One region of the Rhodopseudomonas sp. G2_2311 genome, then DNA from elsewhere that is predicted to be linked to it. Evidence: riboswitches for the same ligand, from Rfam matches in the RefSeq annotation. Region 1 holds a riboswitch; each other region holds the start of a gene.
The links. Region 1 has a riboswitch for cobalamin ahead of VRZ08_RS05950 (ABC transporter substrate-binding protein). Riboswitches for the same ligand answer to the same signal wherever they lie in the genome.

Region 1 (4,208 bases):
GTCATCCTCAACAACGTCGCCAGCCCGCGCCATGAAGCGCTGGTCCGCGATGGTTTCGCCGCGCACGACATTCCGGTGCTGGGCAGCTTCGAGCGGCAACGCGATCTCACGCTGAAGAATCGCCATCTCGGCCTGGTGCAGGCGCGCGAGACCGCGAGGCTCGACACCCGCCTGCAGCAACTCGCCGACAGCGCCATGCGTGGTATCGACCTCGACGCGCTGATCCGCGCTGCGCAGCCGGCGCGTCCGATCGCATCGACGATACGTCCGCTGCCGCCGCCCGGCCAGCGTATCGCGCTGGCGCATGACGATGCGTTCTCGTTCATCTATCCGCACCTCACCGCCGGCTGGCGCGCGGCCGGCGCCGAGATCGTGCCGTTTTCGCCGTTGAATGATGAAGGCCCCGATCCATCCTGCGACACCGCATGGCTGCCGGGCGGCTATCCCGAGCTACACGCCGGGCGACTTGCGGCGGCGACGCGATTCAAGGCGGCGCTCGGCGCATTCGCGGAAACCCGCCCGGTGCACGGCGAGTGCGGCGGCTACATGACGCTCGGTGCCGGCCTGATCGATGCCGACGGCACGCGCCATGCGATGGCCGGACTGCTCGGCCTCGAAACCGACTTCGCCAGCCGCAAGCTGCATCTCGGCTACCGGCTCGCGACCTTGCAGGCCGCAGCCGCCGGCCATGCGGCGGGCACCGTTCTGCGCGGCCATGAATATCACTACGCGCGCGTCGTCGCCGTGGCGGACGAGCCGCTCGCCGAAATCCGCGATCCCGCCGGCCGACTCACTGATGAGACCGGCAGCCGCCGCGGCCACGTCACCGGCACCTTCTTCCATCTGATCGATGTCGCCGAGGGGGCGATCGCCTGATGTCCAACTCTTTCGAAAGCGCCGCTGCACCCGGCCGCATCACGCTGGTCGGCGCCGGCCCGGGCGATGCCGACCTGCTGACACTGCGCGCGATCAAGCGCCTGCAGGCCGCAGACGTGGTGCTGTACGACGACCTCGCCGGCGAAGACTTCATGGCGTATCTCGATCCCAACGCCGAGATGGTCGCGGTCGGCAAGCGCGCCGGCCATCCCTCGCCGCGCCAGGATGAAGTCAGCCGGCTCGCGATCAGCTACGCGCTGCATGGCAAGCATGTGGTGCGGCTGAAGGCCGGCGATCCGACACTGTTTGCCCGCGCCGACGAGGAGCTGCGGGCCGCGCGCGAGGCCGGTATCGCGGTCGAGATCGTGCCCGGCATCACCACGGCGACCGCTGCTGCCGCCACGATCGGCGCATCGCTGACCAAGCGCGGCGTCGCGCGCCGGGTGCAGTTCGTCACCGGCCATGATGTCGACGGCCGCCTACCGCGCGATCTCGACCTCGCAGCGCTGGCCGACGCCACCGCAACGACCTGCGTCTATATGGGCAAGGCCACCTTCCCGGCCCTCGCGGCGCAACTGATCGCCCGCGGCCTGGACGCAGCGACGCCGGCCGTGATGGTCGAAAGCCTCGGCTCCGATGCGACCAACGTGCAACGGGGCAGCGTCAGCGAGATCGCCGCGCGCCTCACCGCCGACCGGCCGGCCGGCCCCTGCATGATTTTGTACGGCGCAGCGCTGGAGGAGAGCTGATCGCCAGCACGCGGCCGGCGACGACGACGCGTTCACTGCCGCGGCGCGGCCGCCGCAACGCCTCGGCGCTGGCTGATCTGCTCGATCGCGTCGGATAGTCGATCGAGCGCAACCGGCAGCATCGCGCCGCCGCAGACCGTGAGCTGATCTGGAACAACGATCCGTCGGCTAGCCGGATAGGCCTGCTGGATCGCGGGATGCAGCAGCAGAGCCTTGCCCTGATCTTCAGCCACCGGCTGCTCTTCGGATACGAGTAAAAGGTCCGGCCGCGATGCGACGATCGCTTCGAGCGAGGCGAAGCCGCCATAGGCGAAACCAAGGTCGGACGCCGCATTCGACAGGCCAGCGGTCTGCAGCAGCGAGCTGAGCAGACTATCGCCGCCGGTCACCCAGCCGCGCCGCGACAACGCCAGCACCCGGCCCTGCCACCGCGAGGCGGTGCGTCGTGCCCGCTCCGCGGCCTGATCGACCGACGCGATCATCGCCTCCGAGCGTTCAGGATGGCCGACCAGCGCGCCGACTCGTCGGATCTGAAGTTTCACCTCGTCGATCGTCCGCGGCACGTCGAACTCTTCGACCGGAATGTTCTGCGCGCGCAGCAACTCGCGCGTGGCACGCTTGCCGTAGCGGCCGGCCAGCACCACGTCGGGCGCGAGCATCAACAGATCCTCGGCCTCACCGGACAGCTTCGGAAATCGCTCAGCCTCCTTGGCGAGCCACGACAGCCTCGGATCACGCGCATACGGTCCGAGGCCAGCGATCTGGTCGGCATCAGCCAGGGCGATTAGCAACTGATCGGTGCACATGTTGATCGAGGCGATCCGCTTGGAGGCGGCGAACGCTGGCGAGGCCAGCAAACCAACGGCGGCGACCACCAGCAACAAGCGGGAACGCCAGCGAGGCGCACGCCGGTCACGCAACGCGACGGGGGGCCGGACGCCGCAATGCGGCGCAATTGTTCTGTCCAAGACGACATCCTCCGCCGGCCCATCGCCGAACGAGTTGCACACCATGCACCGGCCGGTCTCCTGGCTCGCGGATATCCGTCGCGTCCGCCTTCCCGGCCAGTTCGGCCAGTGGCATTCGAGGACGCTCCGATCCGCCCACAGTTGCGAGGGCAGCTGCGGCATTGGGGCATCGCCCCGCACCGCATTCCCGTTTCACCTCTCTCAGCGAAAGGCACCGGTACACGTCTGGGTTAAGCACGTCGCCCAGCCCCCGGCAAGACGACCATCTTCCGCAGCCTACCTGGCAAGCAAAAAGCCGGGAGGTGCAGTCAGGCACCACCCGGCTTGAACTTCACGGCTTCTCGCCGCCGGTTCGCTTACTTTCGCATCGGCGTGGTTGCGCCCGACTGGCCGTCCGAGCTCGGCGTCGTCGAATTGGTCGCGCCGTGCGCGCTGCCCGAGCCCTGACCACCACGATCGGAGTTCGACGGGCCGCCACCGCCCGCGCCGCCGCCAGCCGCGCCACCGGCGCCCGCGCCTGCTCCACCGGCTCCTGCGCCGGCACCGCCGGCCCCGGCACCACCACCCGCGCCGCCGCCGGCTCCACCGCCGCCACCACCGCCTTGGGCCATCACTTGGCTCGCGCCAAGCGCCAGCACTGCGAGCACGGCCATCGCTGTCGTCGTCTTCCGCACCATCATCGTCGCTCCTGTCATTGTTCTGATTGCTGAGTTGCGCAGAGGTCAACGGAGCTTCGGAGACGCCGTTCCTAACTAACCAGTCGCGTCTTCAGGTCGCGGCGTTCCAGCCGGGCAACAGGAACAACCGACCATGTTCGGCTTTTCCCCTCGCCATCAACGACGAGGAACTGCAGATGAAAGCTCTGACCTGGCACGGCAAGAACGACATCCGCTGCGAGAGCGTGCCGGATCCGAAAATCGAACACGGCCGCGATGCGATCATCAAAGTGACGGCCTGCGCGATCTGCGGTTCGGACCTGCACCTGATGGACGGCATCATGCCGTCGATGCAGAGCGGTGACGTGCTCGGCCACGAGACCATGGGTGAAGTCGTCGAGGTCGGTTCCGAGAATACCAAGCTCAAGGTCGGCGATCGGGTGGTGGTCCCGTTCACCATTTCCTGCGGCGAATGCTTCTTCTGCCAGCGCGGCTTCTATTCAGGCTGCGAGCGATCGAATCCCAACGCCAAAGCGGCTGAGAAGATGTGGGGCCATTCGCCCGCTGGCCTGTTCGGCTACTCGCATATGCTCGGCGGCTATGCCGGTGGTCAGGCCGAGTATCTGCGCGTGCCGTATGCCGACGTCGGTCCGATCAAAGTGCCCGATGGACTGACCGACGAGCAGGTTCTGTTCCTGTCCGATATCTTCCCGACCGGTTTCATGGCAGCGGACTTCTGCAATCTCAAAGGCGGCGAGACAGTTGCGGTGTGGGGCTGCGGCCCGGTCGGCCAGATGGCGATCAAGAGCGCCTTCCTGCTCGGCGCCGAACGCGTGATCGCGATCGACACGGTGCCGGAGCGCATGGAGATGGCGCGGCAATCCGGCGCGATCGTGATCAACTTCATGGACGATGACGTCTACGACAAGATCCAGGATCTCACCAACGGCCGCGGTGCC
Region 2 (4,208 bases), on a different contig from region 1:
CTCTGCTGGTCGGCCAGCCATTCAGACAAGGGGCGCGGCTTGTCGTCTTCGACCTTCTTGGTGCCTCGCTTGGTGGGGGAGGCCGCCGTTCTGGTTCGCTTGGTCTTGCTCGATGTCGCCGATTGCGGCATCGCAGCTTCGCGGGCGAGCCGCAGAGCGCGCAGGCGCGCCATGTTGTCCAGGACCGCTTTTGCCGCGGCGTCGCGTTCGGTCTTGCCGCCGTCGCCTTCAGCGGCGCTGCCAGCGCGGTGATCGTCGTCGTTCGTCATTCTTCCAGTTCAATTGCATTCAATTCGGGAGGCGGCGTGATAGCACGAAAAAAGCCTCCGAACAGCCTTTCGGCATTCGGAGGCTCTTCGACATTGGTTTCGCGCATGAGCCCGTGTGCGGGGAACATGGCGTCCGCCGCCGACTTGTGCGGCGGCGGAGCGCGATGATCGCTAGTTGGTGACGCGGACGCCTGCGAAAGCGCCGAATCCGGGCTGCAGGAAGCCGACCGGCACCTCGTATTTCTTGTCGAACAGGTTGTCGATGCGGCCGAACACGGTGACGTGCGGATCGACCTCATAGCTCGCCGCCAGGTTCACGGTGGTGAACGACGGCGCGTCGAGCAGCGTGGTGCCGAACCGGTCGTAGTCGACCCACGAGCTGGTGTAGAGCACGGTCGCCGACACCGTGGCGCGCTCGACCGGATTCCAGATCGCCGCCATCGTCACCTTGTTGTCGGGACGCCGCCGCAGCTTCTGGTCGGTGGTCTGGTCAATGGCGTGCGTATAGGTGTGGTCGACCCGGAAGCGCAGCGTCTCGGTCGCCTGCCACGACACGAACGACTCGACGCCCGAGGTGCGCGCCATGCCGATGTTCTTGTAGCTGTAGCCACCGAGCGTGACGTCGTAACCGGTCGAGTTGATCAGATCGTTGATCTCGTTGTTGAAGTAGGTCGAACCGAAAACGACGCGGTTGGCGAACAGCGGCTGCTCGAAGCCGACGTCGTAGCCCTTGCTGGTCTCCGGCTTCAGCGCCGGGTTGCCGACTGTGGCATAGGCTGGATTGTTGACGTAGAGCTGGATCAGCGTCGGCGCCTTGAAGCCGGTGCCGTAGGTCGCCTTCAGCCGGGTCTCGAGGGTCGGCACGATGAACACCGGCGCGACACGCCAGGTCGAGTGCCCGCCGAAGCTGTCGTTGTCGTCGTAGCGCACGTTGGAGACCAGGAAGAAGTTCTTGGTGAACTCCGACTGCAGTTCGACGAATCCTGCGGTGTTGCCGGTGCGAGCATGGAGCGTCTTCTGCTGATAATTTCCGGCGAAGTCGTAGTCGCCGACCGAATTGGTCCGGATCGTCTCGTCCTGGCGTTCGGTGCCGACCACCAGTTTCTGCCCGTAGCCGACGTCGAGAACGCCCTTCCAGTCGAACTTGGTGCGTTCACCGGTGTACGAGCTTGGCGGCGAGATCCCGGCGGTACCGGTGATGAGGTTGGTAGTGAAATTTGGATTGGGATCGAACGTGCGGTTCCATTGGTTGCTGTAGCTGACCCCGAACGTGCTGGTGAAGTTGCCGAGTGGCGACCACACCGCTTCGCTGCGGGTTAGGAAATCGCGGCTTGCCATAGTGCTCTGCAGCGATGCAGGGAAAGAATTTGGATAGTTCGAATAATCGTCGCCGGTGAACCCTTTGTGAGCGTCGGTGTAGCGGGCGACGTAGTTGAAGGTGAGCTCGTCGCTGGCACGGACACCGAGCCGGGTCGAATAGGTCAGGTTGTCGTAGTTGTCGTTGTTGCGCTGCTGGCCCGGCGCCAGCAGATCGAGCGGCGTCACCGGCAGGCTGGTCGTGCGATAATGCGCGACGTTGAAGGCGTAGTCGAAATTGTCCTGCGAGCCGGCGGCGCGCGCGGTCTGGTTGAAGGTGCCGAACGAGCCGCCTTCGATCGAGCCGGTCAGCTTGGCAGGCCCGCTGCCGCGCTTGGTGACGACGGAGATCACGCCGCCGATCGCGTCCGAGCCATACAGACCGCTCTGCGGGCCGCGCAGCACTTCGATCCGCTCGATGTCGGAGGTCAGCAGATTGGCGAAATCATAAGCGCCGTTCGGCTTGCTCGGATCGCCGGCGTCGATGCCGTCGATCAGTACCTTGACGTGGTTGGAGTTGGTGCCGCGCATGAAGATCGCGGTCGAGCCGCCGGGGCCACCGGTGCGCACCACATTGAGGCCGGGGACCATGCTGAGCGCGTCGGCGGCGGTGCGCTGCTGATAGCGGGCGAGATCGTCCGCGGTGATCACGGTCACTGAACTGGCCACCTGCTCGCGCGGCGTTTCGGTGGCGGTGGCGCTGACCACGATCTCGGGCAGCACGTCCTGCGCGGCGGCAGGCGTGGTGAGCGAAAGTGCAGGCACCAGGATGGTGGAAGCGAGAAGCGCGCGTGAGAGTGCGGAGCAAGGCCGCGGCGCGGCGGGTCGGGATTGCATAAGGTTCAACCTCGGCTGACGTCTGTGGCACGTCACAGCGAACGAGGTCTCACCGAGCTTTTCGAAAGCGGTGAAGACAATGCCTGCAATTCCCGGCCGGCAACTTCGCGTGTGACCACGAATGACGGCAGGTCTCCTGGCTCGCAGTTGATCTTCCGTCGCCTTCCCAGGACCGAGGTTCCCAGTGGCATCCGACGAAAGACGATCCGCTTACAGTTGCGGGAACAGCTACGGCCTAGAACGCGAAAGTGTCTGCGTCCGCACCGTATTCCCTTTTCATCCCTCTCGGGAACCGTCATCGCCATTAGAAGTCGCGGAATTGGCGAGTCAATTCGCCCATGGCGGCGAACAGGTGCAATCGTGGTCGGATTGTGACGAGCTGTGACTTGCGTGTAACAGCCGGGTCTGTACACCTCGCACGATAGTGGATGCGGCAGGTGGTGATGGCGGAGTTCGTGGTGGAGTTCGGCAAGGACGGGCGGCGGGTCGAACCCGACGGCCGGCTCGATGCCGCCGCGTTTCATCGCAACGATGCGCCGATCCGCGCCGTGCTGGCCCGGCTGCTCGCCGGGCGACAGGGCGACGTGCTCGAAGCCGGCAGCGGCACCGGCCAGCACATCGCAGCGCTGGCGCGCGAGCATCCGGACATCGTGTGGTGGCCGAGCGACGTCAACGACCACCACCTCAAGAGCATTGCCGCCTGGCGCGCCCATGCGGCGCTGCCCAATCTAAGGCCGCCGCAGCGGATCGACCTGGCCGATCCCACCTGGTCGGTGGCGCCGGCCGACGGGGCGGAGCCCGGGCCATTGCTGGCGATGTTCTGCGCCAACGTCGTCCACGTCGCGCCGTGGCGCGTCGCCGAAGGGCTGCTGGCCGGCGCCGGACGGCTGCTACGCCAGGACGGCATGCTGGTGCTGTACGGACCGTTCAAGCAGGACGGCAAGCACACCGCGCTCAGCAATGCGGTGTTCGACACCAGCCTGCGCGACGCCAATCCGGAATGGGGTGTCCGCGATGTTGCGGACCTGGAAAAGCTCGCGGCCGGCGCCGGTCTGGCGCTGAGCGAGATCGTCGAGATGCCGGCCAACAACCTGATCCTGGTGTTTGTACGGGCGAAACCGGGCAGGGGCCATGCCGCAGCCGGCGGCGCGGCGGGTTGATCACGCCCGGCCCGGCCCTATGATGCGCGCGCAATCGCCGGCCGTCGTCAGCCGGTGCGAGGAGAATCCCTGCCGATGGTCGATGCGACGGCCAACGACATCGTCGAAGACGATGCCCGTGCCCGTTCCAACGTGGTGCGGCTGGTCGCGGCGCAGGCGCTGACCGGCGCCAACGCCGCGGTGATCTTCGCGACCGGCTCGATCATCGGCGCGCAGCTCGCGCCGGAGATGTCGCTCGCGACCGTGCCGCTGTCGATGTACGTGCTCGGCCTTGCTGCCGGCACGCTGCCGACCGGTTGGATCGCACGGGTTTACGGCCGCCGCGTCTCGTTCATGATCGGCACCGGCTGCGGCGCGCTCACCGGCGTGCTCGGCGCTGTCGCAATTCTCTACGGTTCATTCCTGCTGTTCTGCATCGCGACGTTCATCGGCGGGCTGTATGCGGCCGTGTCGCAGTCCTATCGGTTCGCCGCCGCCGATGGCGCCAGCGCCGCCTATCGCCCGAAGGCGGTGTCGTGGGTGATGGCCGGCGGCGTGTTCGCCGGCGTGCTCGGTCCGCAGCTCGTGCAGTGGACCATGGATGTCT
Region 3 (4,208 bases), on a different contig from region 1:
CGGGTCAGCACGACGCGCGGACGCGACACGCTGAGTTCGAAACCTTCACGGCGCATGTTCTCGATCAGGATCGCGAGCTGCAATTCGCCGCGGCCCGACACTTCCATCGCGTCCTTGTCGGCGGATTCGACGACGCGCAGCGCGACGTTGCCCTCGGCCTCGCGGAGCAGGCGGTCGCGGATCAGGCGGCTCGTCACCTTGTCGCCTTCAGTGCCGGCGAGCGGCGAGTTGTTGACGATGAACGACATCGACACCGTCGGCGGATCGATCGCCTGCGCCTGGATCGGGGTATCGACCGCCGGATCGCAGAAGGTGTCGGCGACGGTGCCCTTGGTCAGGCCGGCGATCGCCACGATGTCACCGGCTTCGGCGATATCGAGCGGCACGCGCTCGAGGCCGCGGAAGGCGAGGATCTTGCTGATGCGGCCCTGCTCGACCAGCTTGCCGTCGCGCGACAGCACTTTGACGGCCTGGTTCGGCTTCACCGTACCCGAAGCGATGCGGCCGGTGATGATGCGGCCGAGATAGGGATTGGCTTCGAGGATGGTGCCGAGCAGGCGGAACGGACCTTCTTCCACCACCGGCGGATGAACGTGCTTGAGCACCAGCTCGAACAGCGGCTTCATGCCTTCGCTCGGATCGCCGTCCGGCTTGTCCGACATCCAGCCGTTCTTGCCGGAGCCGTACAGGATCGGGAAGTCGAGCTGCTCGTCGGTGGCGTCGAGTGCGGCGAACAGGTCGAACACCTCGTTGACCACTTCGGTAACGCGGGCGTCGGAGCGGTCGACCTTGTTGATCGCCACGATCGGCTTAAGGCCGAGCTTCAGCGCCTTGCCGACCACGAACTTGGTCTGCGGCATCGGGCCCTCGGCAGCGTCGACCAGCACGATCACGCCGTCGACCATCGACAGGATGCGCTCGACTTCGCCGCCGAAGTCGGCGTGGCCGGGTGTGTCGACGATGTTGATGTGGGTGTCGCCCCAGACCACCGACGTACACTTCGCCAGAATGGTGATGCCACGCTCGCGTTCGAGATCGTTGGAGTCCATCGCCCGTTCGACCTGGCGCTGGTTGTCGCGATAGGTGCCGGACTGCTGCAGCAGTTTGTCGACAAGAGTAGTCTTGCCGTGGTCGACGTGGGCGATAATGGCGATGTTACGGAGGGTCATGGCTCTTCTGTCGGTCCTGCGGGCGTTGCCTGATCAGCGAGATCATAGGCACACCGCGGGATGCGCCGAAGGGCGCGCCGAAGCCAGCCTATGTCTGAAACGCGCCGGGCAATCGCAATCTGAAATCGCAAAAAACAGGCCCGGCCGAATAGGACCGGGCACCAGCACGCGTTGCGACGCAATATACGCAGAAATCGCGAAATAACAATGACGGTTGCGGATGGACAGACCCGCTTCGGCGCGGTGGCCGCCGGAACGTGCCCCGGAGCGCCTCCGGCATTGTTCCTCAGACTGCTTGACCTAGTGATGTGATGTTATAACATTACATTCATCGTCGCTGCGATAGGTAATTTCATAGTGCAGCCGCTGCCCCTTGGACTGACTGGATTTTTTCCGTTCGGTTCGTTGACACCGCTGCCGTATGTCCAATACCGTGACCAGCGACGGTTCCCGAAAGGGATCAATAGGGAACGCGGTGCGGGTCTTCGGGCTCTATTCCGCGGCTGCCCCCGCAACTGTAAGCGGCGAGCCATTCGCCACACGCCACTGGGCTTTCGTCCTGGGAAGGCGGTGAACGGCAACGACCCGCGAGCCAGGAGACCTGCCGTCAGTCGTGGTCACACGCGAGCACATCGGGCGGGGTGTCCTGGTGCGTGTCGAACCGTAGCCCACAAGAAGGCTGCGGCAGACCTGTTTCGCGGTGACGTGCCACGTTAGCCGCGAGCCAAGAAAATGACTCCCGCCGTTCTGCCTCTCGGGCGCAATCGTCGCCTGCTGTCCTCTGTCGCCCTCGTCCCTCTGCTCTGGCCGGTCGACGGCCTTGCGCAAACCGCCTCGGCCAATCCGCGCGGTCTCGACCCGATCGTGGTCGAGGGCCAGACCGTACGTGCCGCCAAGCCGCGCGCGACGGCCAATGCCGGATCGTCGCGCCAGCGCCGCGCTGCCGCGCGTCCGGTCGCAACGCCGGCCCCCGCGCCCACTCAGCCGACGACGACCGCGTCGACCGCCCCCACCTTCAACCTCGGCACCCCGTCGTCGACCGGCAGCCGACTCGGCCTGACGCCGCTGCAAACACCGGCCAGCGTCGAAGTGATTCGCGCCGAAACCATCGCCGAGCGCGGCCAGCACAACGTGATCGACGCGGTGACGCAGAACGCCACCGGGTTCACCGCGAGCCCGCGTCCGGGAAATGGCGGCCTCGCCTTCACCACGCGCGGCTTCACCGGCAACGGCACGGTGATGTCGCTCTACGACGGCACCCGGCTGTATGTCGGCTCCGGCACCATGACGTTCCCGTTCGATACTTGGACGGCGCAGAGCATCGAAGTGCTGCGCGGCCCGGCCTCGGTGATGTATGGCGAAGGCGCGATCGGCGGCGCCATCAACGTGATCTCCAAGAAGCCGCTCGATGTGGCGCGCAACGAGGCGGAGATCTCGCTCGACACCAACCTGACCCGGCGCCTCGCGGTCGACTCGGGCGGCCCGATCAATCCCAATGTCAGCTATCGGCTGGCGGCGATCGGCAACATGTCGGACGGCTGGGTCGACCGTGACAAGACATCGAACGTCGCGGTGTCCGGCTCGGTGCGGGTGCAGGCCGCCGACAATCTCGCCTTCACGCTGAGCGAAGACTACGCCGACCGCAGCCCGTCGCGCTATTTCGGCACGCCTTTGGTGAACGGCCGGCTCGACGAGTCGCTGCGCTTCCAGAACTACAATGTCGGCGATGCCTCGATCCGCTATCGCGACAACTGGACCCAGCTCAAGACCGAGTGGGACGTTGCCGAAGGCGTCTCGGTGAAGAACGTCACCTACTATCTCAGCACGCACCGGCACTGGAAGGACGTCGAGAGCTACGCGTTCAGCCCGACCACCGGAAATATCAACCGCAGCTCCTATATCGAGATCTTTCACGACCAGGAGCAGATCGGCAACCGCTTCGACACCACCTTCAAGGGCCATGTCTTCGGCCTCGCCAACGAATTCGTCGCCGGTTTCGACGTCAACCGCATCGCCTTCACCCACACCAACAACTCGCCTTACGCCGGCACTTCCTCGGTGCCCACGTACAATTTCGATCCAGGCACTTTCCTGCCGGTGAGCCCGACGCGGCCGAGCTTCCATACGCTGACGACGCAATATGGCGTGTTCGCCGAGAACCGGCTCAGCCTGACTGACCAGCTTTCGTTGATCGGCGGCATCCGCTCCGACAATCCGACGGTGCAGCGCACCGATTTCCTCTCGCCTTCGAACAGTTTCGAGAAGACCTACTCGGCGCCGAGCTGGCGGGTCGGCGCGGTGTACAATCCGATCGAGAACCTCTCGATCTACGGTCAGTATTCGACCGCGGTCGATCCGGTCACCAACCTGATCACCATGACAGGCGTTAACCGCGACTTCTCGCTCTCGACCGGCAAGCAGGTGGAGGTCGGCATCAAGCAGCAGCTCGCCGGCGGTCGCGCGGAATGGACCCTGGCGGCGTATCACATCGTCAAGAACAACCTGCTGGCGCGCGATCCTCAGAACCCCGCCAACACCAATCCGCTGCAGATCGGCCAGCAATCGTCGCGCGGCATCGAAGCCTCGGCCGGCCTCAAGGTCACCGAAACCATCCGGCTCGACGCCAACGTCGCCTGGCTGCGGGCCAAATACGACGACTTCACCCAGGTGGTCGGCGGCCGGGCGGTGAACTACGCCGGCAACGTCCCCAACAACGTGCCGCAGATCGTCAGCAACATCTGGGCGACCTGGGCGTTCGCGCCGGGCTGGTCGGCCAATGCCGGCATCCAGCTCGTCGGCGACACCTGGGCCGACGACGCCAATACGCTGGTGCGGCCGGCCTATAACGTCGTCAATGCCGGGCTGATGTGGAAGCCGGACGCCCGGCAGACGCTGGCACTGCGGGTCTATAATCTGTTCGACACCGTCTATGCGACTTCCGGCGGCACGTCGCAGTGGATCCTCGGCATGCCGCGCACTGCTGAACTCTCCTACAACGTGAAGTTCTAGGGCGATGTCCAGCGTCGTCAGGCGCGCGAA
Region 4 (4,208 bases), on a different contig from region 1:
AGATCGGCGGTGCTACGCGCAGCCAGCTCCGCATTCCACTCCATCTCGCCCGGAATACAGACGAACTGCGCGCCCCGCGCCAGCGCATCGCGCCGCAGGCTGTCGACGCCATGCGGCCAGTAGGCCTCGCCACCGAGCATCCGCAGGATGACGAGCTTGGCTTTCGCCAGCGTGCGCTCGACATAAAGATCGACCGAGGCCGGATGGCCGAGCGCCAGAAAATTGGTGAGCTGGAGCGTCGGATAGTCGTCCGGCATTCCGGCCCGCGCAGCACCGAACGCCGCAAGATCGCTGTCGGCCGCCGACAACACCACGATATCGGCCGTCGCCTGACCAAGATCGCGCGCGACATCGCCGTCGTCGATGCTGACGCTGGTGTCGAGCTTCAGGTGCATCTGGAGCACCGTTGCTGTGCGACCACCCTCTCTACGTCATTGCGAGCGAAGCGAAGCAATCCAGACTCGGGGCCGATGCCCCTGGATTGCTTCGTCGCTTCGCTCCTCGCAATGACGGGGAGAGGCATATGAACTACCCCGCCAGCGCGCGGCGGGCGGCGTCGGCGTCGAAGCCTTTGAGGCCGATTACCACCAGATGGTCGGGACGCTCGGCATCGGGACGGGCGAAGGCGAGATCGATGCGCGAGCCGACCGCCTGCACCACGACCGGGGCCGGCTTGCCGGCGACCCGAGCATGGCCCTTGACGCGCAGCACGCCCTCGAGCCCCAGCGCATCGCCGACGCGCGCCTTCATGGCGTCCAGCGTCTCCGCCGGCTGCGGCGTGATCACCAGCGAGTCGAAATCGTCGTGATCGTGCTCCTCGCCTTCGGCATGATGGCCGGCGCGGGATGCAAGATCATTCTCGGCTTCGGCATCGAGCCCGATCAGCACCGACGGCGCCAGCGTGCCATGCGAGCGGACGATGCGGACGTTCGGCCGCACCCGGCTCGCCAGCTTGGCTTCGAGCGCGGCAAGCTGGTCGGGCGCGACCAGATCGCTCTTCGACAACACCACCAGATCGGCGCAGGCGAGTTGGTCCTCGAACACTTCCTCGATCGGATCGTCATGCGTGGCGTCGCGCTGCGCCTTCACCGCATCGTCGTCGAGCGGCACCCGGCCTTCGCTCAGCGCCAGCGCGTCGACCACCGTGACGACGCCGTCGGCGGTGGCGCGCGTCTTCACCGCGGGCCAGGCGAACGCCTTCAGCAGCGGCTGCGGCAGCGCCAGCCCGGAGGTTTCGATCACGATCGCGTCGAGCGGCGTGTCGCGGTTCAGCAGCTTTTCCATCGTCGGGATGAAATCGTCGGCGACCGTGCAGCAGATGCAGCCGTTGGTGAGTTCGACGATGTCGCCCGGCGCGCACACCGACGCGCCGCAATCCTCGACCAGCGAGCCGTCGAAACCGGCATCGCCGAATTCATTGACGATCACCGCGATGCGGCGGCCGCTCGACTGATTGAGCAGCGCGCGCAGCAGCGTGGTCTTGCCGGCGCCGAGAAAGCCGGTGAGCACCGTGACGGGAACGCGGGCGGTCATGAACTACTCTCCTGATTGGCGTTTCAGCCACAGCGGCAGGCCGGCGGCGATGAAGGCGACGTGGGGCACGGCGGCAGCGATAGTCTGATTGAGGCGGCCTTGCGCGTCGCGGAAGGCGCGGCCGAGCGGTGTTTCCGGCACCAGGCCGAGGCCGACTTCGTTGGAGACGAGCACGATCGGACCGGCGGCGACGCCGAGATAGCGCGCCAGCCGCCTCGCCTCGACCTCGGGATCGCGGCCGGCTTCCATCAGGTTGAACAGCCACAGCGTCAGGCAATCGACCAGCACGGCGCGGCCGCGGCCGGCGTGCTGGGTCAGCGCATCGACCAGCCCGAGCGGCTCCTCTATCGTGGTCCAGCCGTCACCACGGCGGGCGCGGTGATGCGCGATGCGATCGGACATTTCGTCGTCGCTGGCGGTGGCAGTCGCGAGATAGATCCTGGCGAGACCGCTGCCTGTGACCAGCCGTTCGCCGAACACCGATTTGCCGGAGCGCGCGCCGCCGAGCACCAGGGTGGAGATCAGCGCGCTCATGCCGGCGCCCGCCCATCGTCGGGAGACCATTGCGGCGGCGGCAGGCGGACGACGGTGCCCTTGCGCAGGACTTCAGGTCGCTGCCGCCACGGCACCAAACCGTAGTGACTGTCCTGATAGGAGGCCACGAACGTCGCCACCGCGTCAGCGCCGCCGGCGCCATCGAGATCACCGAACACGAAGGTGTAGCCGCCTTCGCTCGACACCGCGACGGTGGCGGCACGCTTGCATGCGGACAGGCACTGCACGGCGCGCACCTGCACCGCGCCGGCGCCGGCCAGCGCGGCGCGGACGGCTTCCAGCATCGGTGCACCGACGGCGACGCCGTCGATCGTCTTGCAGGTGGTGCAGACGCTGACCATCACCGGCGCGCCAGGCAGCATGCGCGGCGGGTCGGCGCTCACATCGGCAGGGGGCTCGGAATCCATCGGGCTCGAATCATCGCGTCAGCTATCGAGCTTTGTCGGAACGCGCGGGAGAGGCCTTTGCCGTCCGCACTGCTTCCGTCCGGTGCACCCCGCCCCGACGACCCTTCAAAGCACAATACGCGATGGCAGGTCTCCTGGCTCGCGAGTCGCCGCCATTCGCCGCCTTCCCAGGAATTCCCAGTGGCCTCGGCGATGGCTCGTCGCTTACAGTTGCGGGGGCAGCTCCGGGATCGAGACGCACCGCGTCTCCCACCGGCTTCCCTTTTCACCTTCCTTGCGGAAGGACCATCGTCCGGCACGCTAGCTGCGACGCTGTTGCGGGTCAACAACGCGAAGGTGGTGTTGACCGGGCTTGCGCGTTTGCCTCAGTTGCGCGCCTTGCCGAACCAAAGGACCATCTGATGCCGACCGAAACCCTCGTCACCTGGCAGCCGCCGTCGATCACCCCGGTCGACCCGTCGCTGAAAGCAACCTTGCGGGCGCGGGTGGACGGCAAGGCCAAGCCGCTCGGCTCGCTCGGGCGGATCGAAGACCTCGCGATCGAACTCGCCATGATGCGGCACCCGCAACCGCCGCAACTCGACAACGCGGTGCTGATGGTGTTCGCCGGCGACCATGGCCTGACCGAAGAAGGCGTGTCGCAATATCCGTCCGCCGTGACGGTAGCGATGGTGATGACCTATCTGGCCGGTAAGGCCACCGCCAACGCATTCGCAGCCGCCAACCATGTCGACGTCCGGGTGATCGACGCCGGTGTCGCCGCCGAGTTGCCGAAGCATCCCGATCTGATCGACGCCAAGGTGCGGATGGGAACCGCCAACGCGGCGCGTCAGCCGGCGATGAGCGTCGCGGAGGCGTGCCAGGCACTCGATCGCGGCGCCGAACTGGCACGCGCCGAGATCGCCGCGGGCGCGGACGTGATCGCGCTGGGTGAGATGGGGATCGGCAACACGGCTTCGTCGTCGCTGCTGCTGCACCGCCTCGGCCCGGCGCCGCTCGATCAGAGCATCGGGATCGGCGCCGGCCAGGATGCTGACGGCATGGCCAAGAAGAAGGCGGCGATCGAAAAGGCGGCGATGCGCAGCCCCGCCACCGCACCGCTGGAGGTGCTGGCCGAGTTCGGCGGGCTGGAGATTGCCATGATGGCGGGCGCGGTGCTGGGCGCCGCCTCGCAGCGCCGGCCGGTGATCGTCGATGGCTTCATCGCCACGGCCGCGGCGCTGGTGGCGGTGCGGCTGGCGCCGGAAGCCCGCGATTATTGCGTATTCGCCCATCGCTCGGCCGAACGCGGCCATGATCTCGCGCTGCAGGCGATGGATGCCGCGCCGCTGCTCGATCTGCGGCTGCGGCTCGGCGAAGGCACCGGCGCGATCCTCGCCGTGCCGCTGGTGCGCGCCGCTTCGCGGCTGCTCACGGACGTCGCCGATCTCGCCGACGTGCTGGCGGGCAAGCTGTGAGTACGGTGCTGAACAAGATGGCGGCGATGACCGATCCGGCCGAGATCGCAGCCGCCAACGCCAACCCGCCGGTGTTCGACGAAGCGTTTCGGGAGAAGTTCGCCGAGCTGATCGCGTGGCGCCGCGACGTCCGCCGCTTCACGACCGATCCGGTCGCGCCGGAGCTGATCGATCAGCTGCTCGACCTCGCCCAGCTCGCCCCATCGGTTGGTAACAGCCAGCCGTGGCGCTGGATCAGCGTCGACTCGGCCGAGAT

Region 2: another riboswitch for cobalamin. It lies ahead of VRZ08_RS17495 (TonB-dependent receptor plug domain-containing protein); the one in region 1 lies ahead of VRZ08_RS05950 (ABC transporter substrate-binding protein).
Region 3: another riboswitch for cobalamin. It lies ahead of VRZ08_RS11025 (TonB-dependent receptor); the one in region 1 lies ahead of VRZ08_RS05950 (ABC transporter substrate-binding protein).
Region 4: another riboswitch for cobalamin. It lies ahead of VRZ08_RS04570 (DUF1636 domain-containing protein); the one in region 1 lies ahead of VRZ08_RS05950 (ABC transporter substrate-binding protein).

The regions. Positions count from the first base shown of each region.
Region 1 covers NZ_JAZDRK010000003.1:110,133-114,340, reverse strand. Annotated here, with positions in the region: gene VRZ08_RS05960 (cobyrinate a,c-diamide synthase) at 1-876, shown strand, start outside; gene cobA (uroporphyrinogen-III C-methyltransferase) at 876-1,625, shown strand; gene VRZ08_RS05950 (ABC transporter substrate-binding protein) at 1,658-2,593, opposite strand; cobalamin riboswitch at 2,626-2,827, opposite strand; gene VRZ08_RS05945 (hypothetical protein) at 2,950-3,273, opposite strand; gene VRZ08_RS05940 (zinc-dependent alcohol dehydrogenase) at 3,447-4,208, shown strand, end outside.
Region 2 covers NZ_JAZDRK010000014.1:34,180-38,387, reverse strand. Annotated here, with positions in the region: gene VRZ08_RS17500 (hypothetical protein) at 1-269, opposite strand, end outside; gene VRZ08_RS17495 (TonB-dependent receptor plug domain-containing protein) at 441-2,390, opposite strand; cobalamin riboswitch at 2,571-2,774, opposite strand; gene VRZ08_RS17490 (DUF938 domain-containing protein) at 2,906-3,622, shown strand; gene VRZ08_RS17485 (MFS transporter) at 3,698-4,208, shown strand, end outside.
Region 3 covers NZ_JAZDRK010000006.1:5,117-9,324, forward strand. Annotated here, with positions in the region: gene typA (translational GTPase TypA) at 1-1,169, opposite strand, end outside; cobalamin riboswitch at 1,597-1,793, shown strand; gene VRZ08_RS11025 (TonB-dependent receptor) at 1,902-4,178, shown strand; gene VRZ08_RS11030 (PepSY domain-containing protein) at 4,183-4,208, shown strand, end outside.
Region 4 covers NZ_JAZDRK010000002.1:344,924-349,131, reverse strand. Annotated here, with positions in the region: gene cobN (cobaltochelatase subunit CobN) at 1-395, opposite strand, end outside; gene cobW (cobalamin biosynthesis protein CobW) at 529-1,533, opposite strand; gene cobU (bifunctional adenosylcobinamide kinase/adenosylcobinamide-phosphate guanylyltransferase) at 1,537-2,067, opposite strand; gene VRZ08_RS04570 (DUF1636 domain-containing protein) at 2,064-2,495, opposite strand; cobalamin riboswitch at 2,602-2,800, opposite strand; gene cobT (nicotinate-nucleotide--dimethylbenzimidazole phosphoribosyltransferase) at 2,897-3,952, shown strand; gene bluB (5,6-dimethylbenzimidazole synthase) at 3,979-4,208, shown strand, end outside.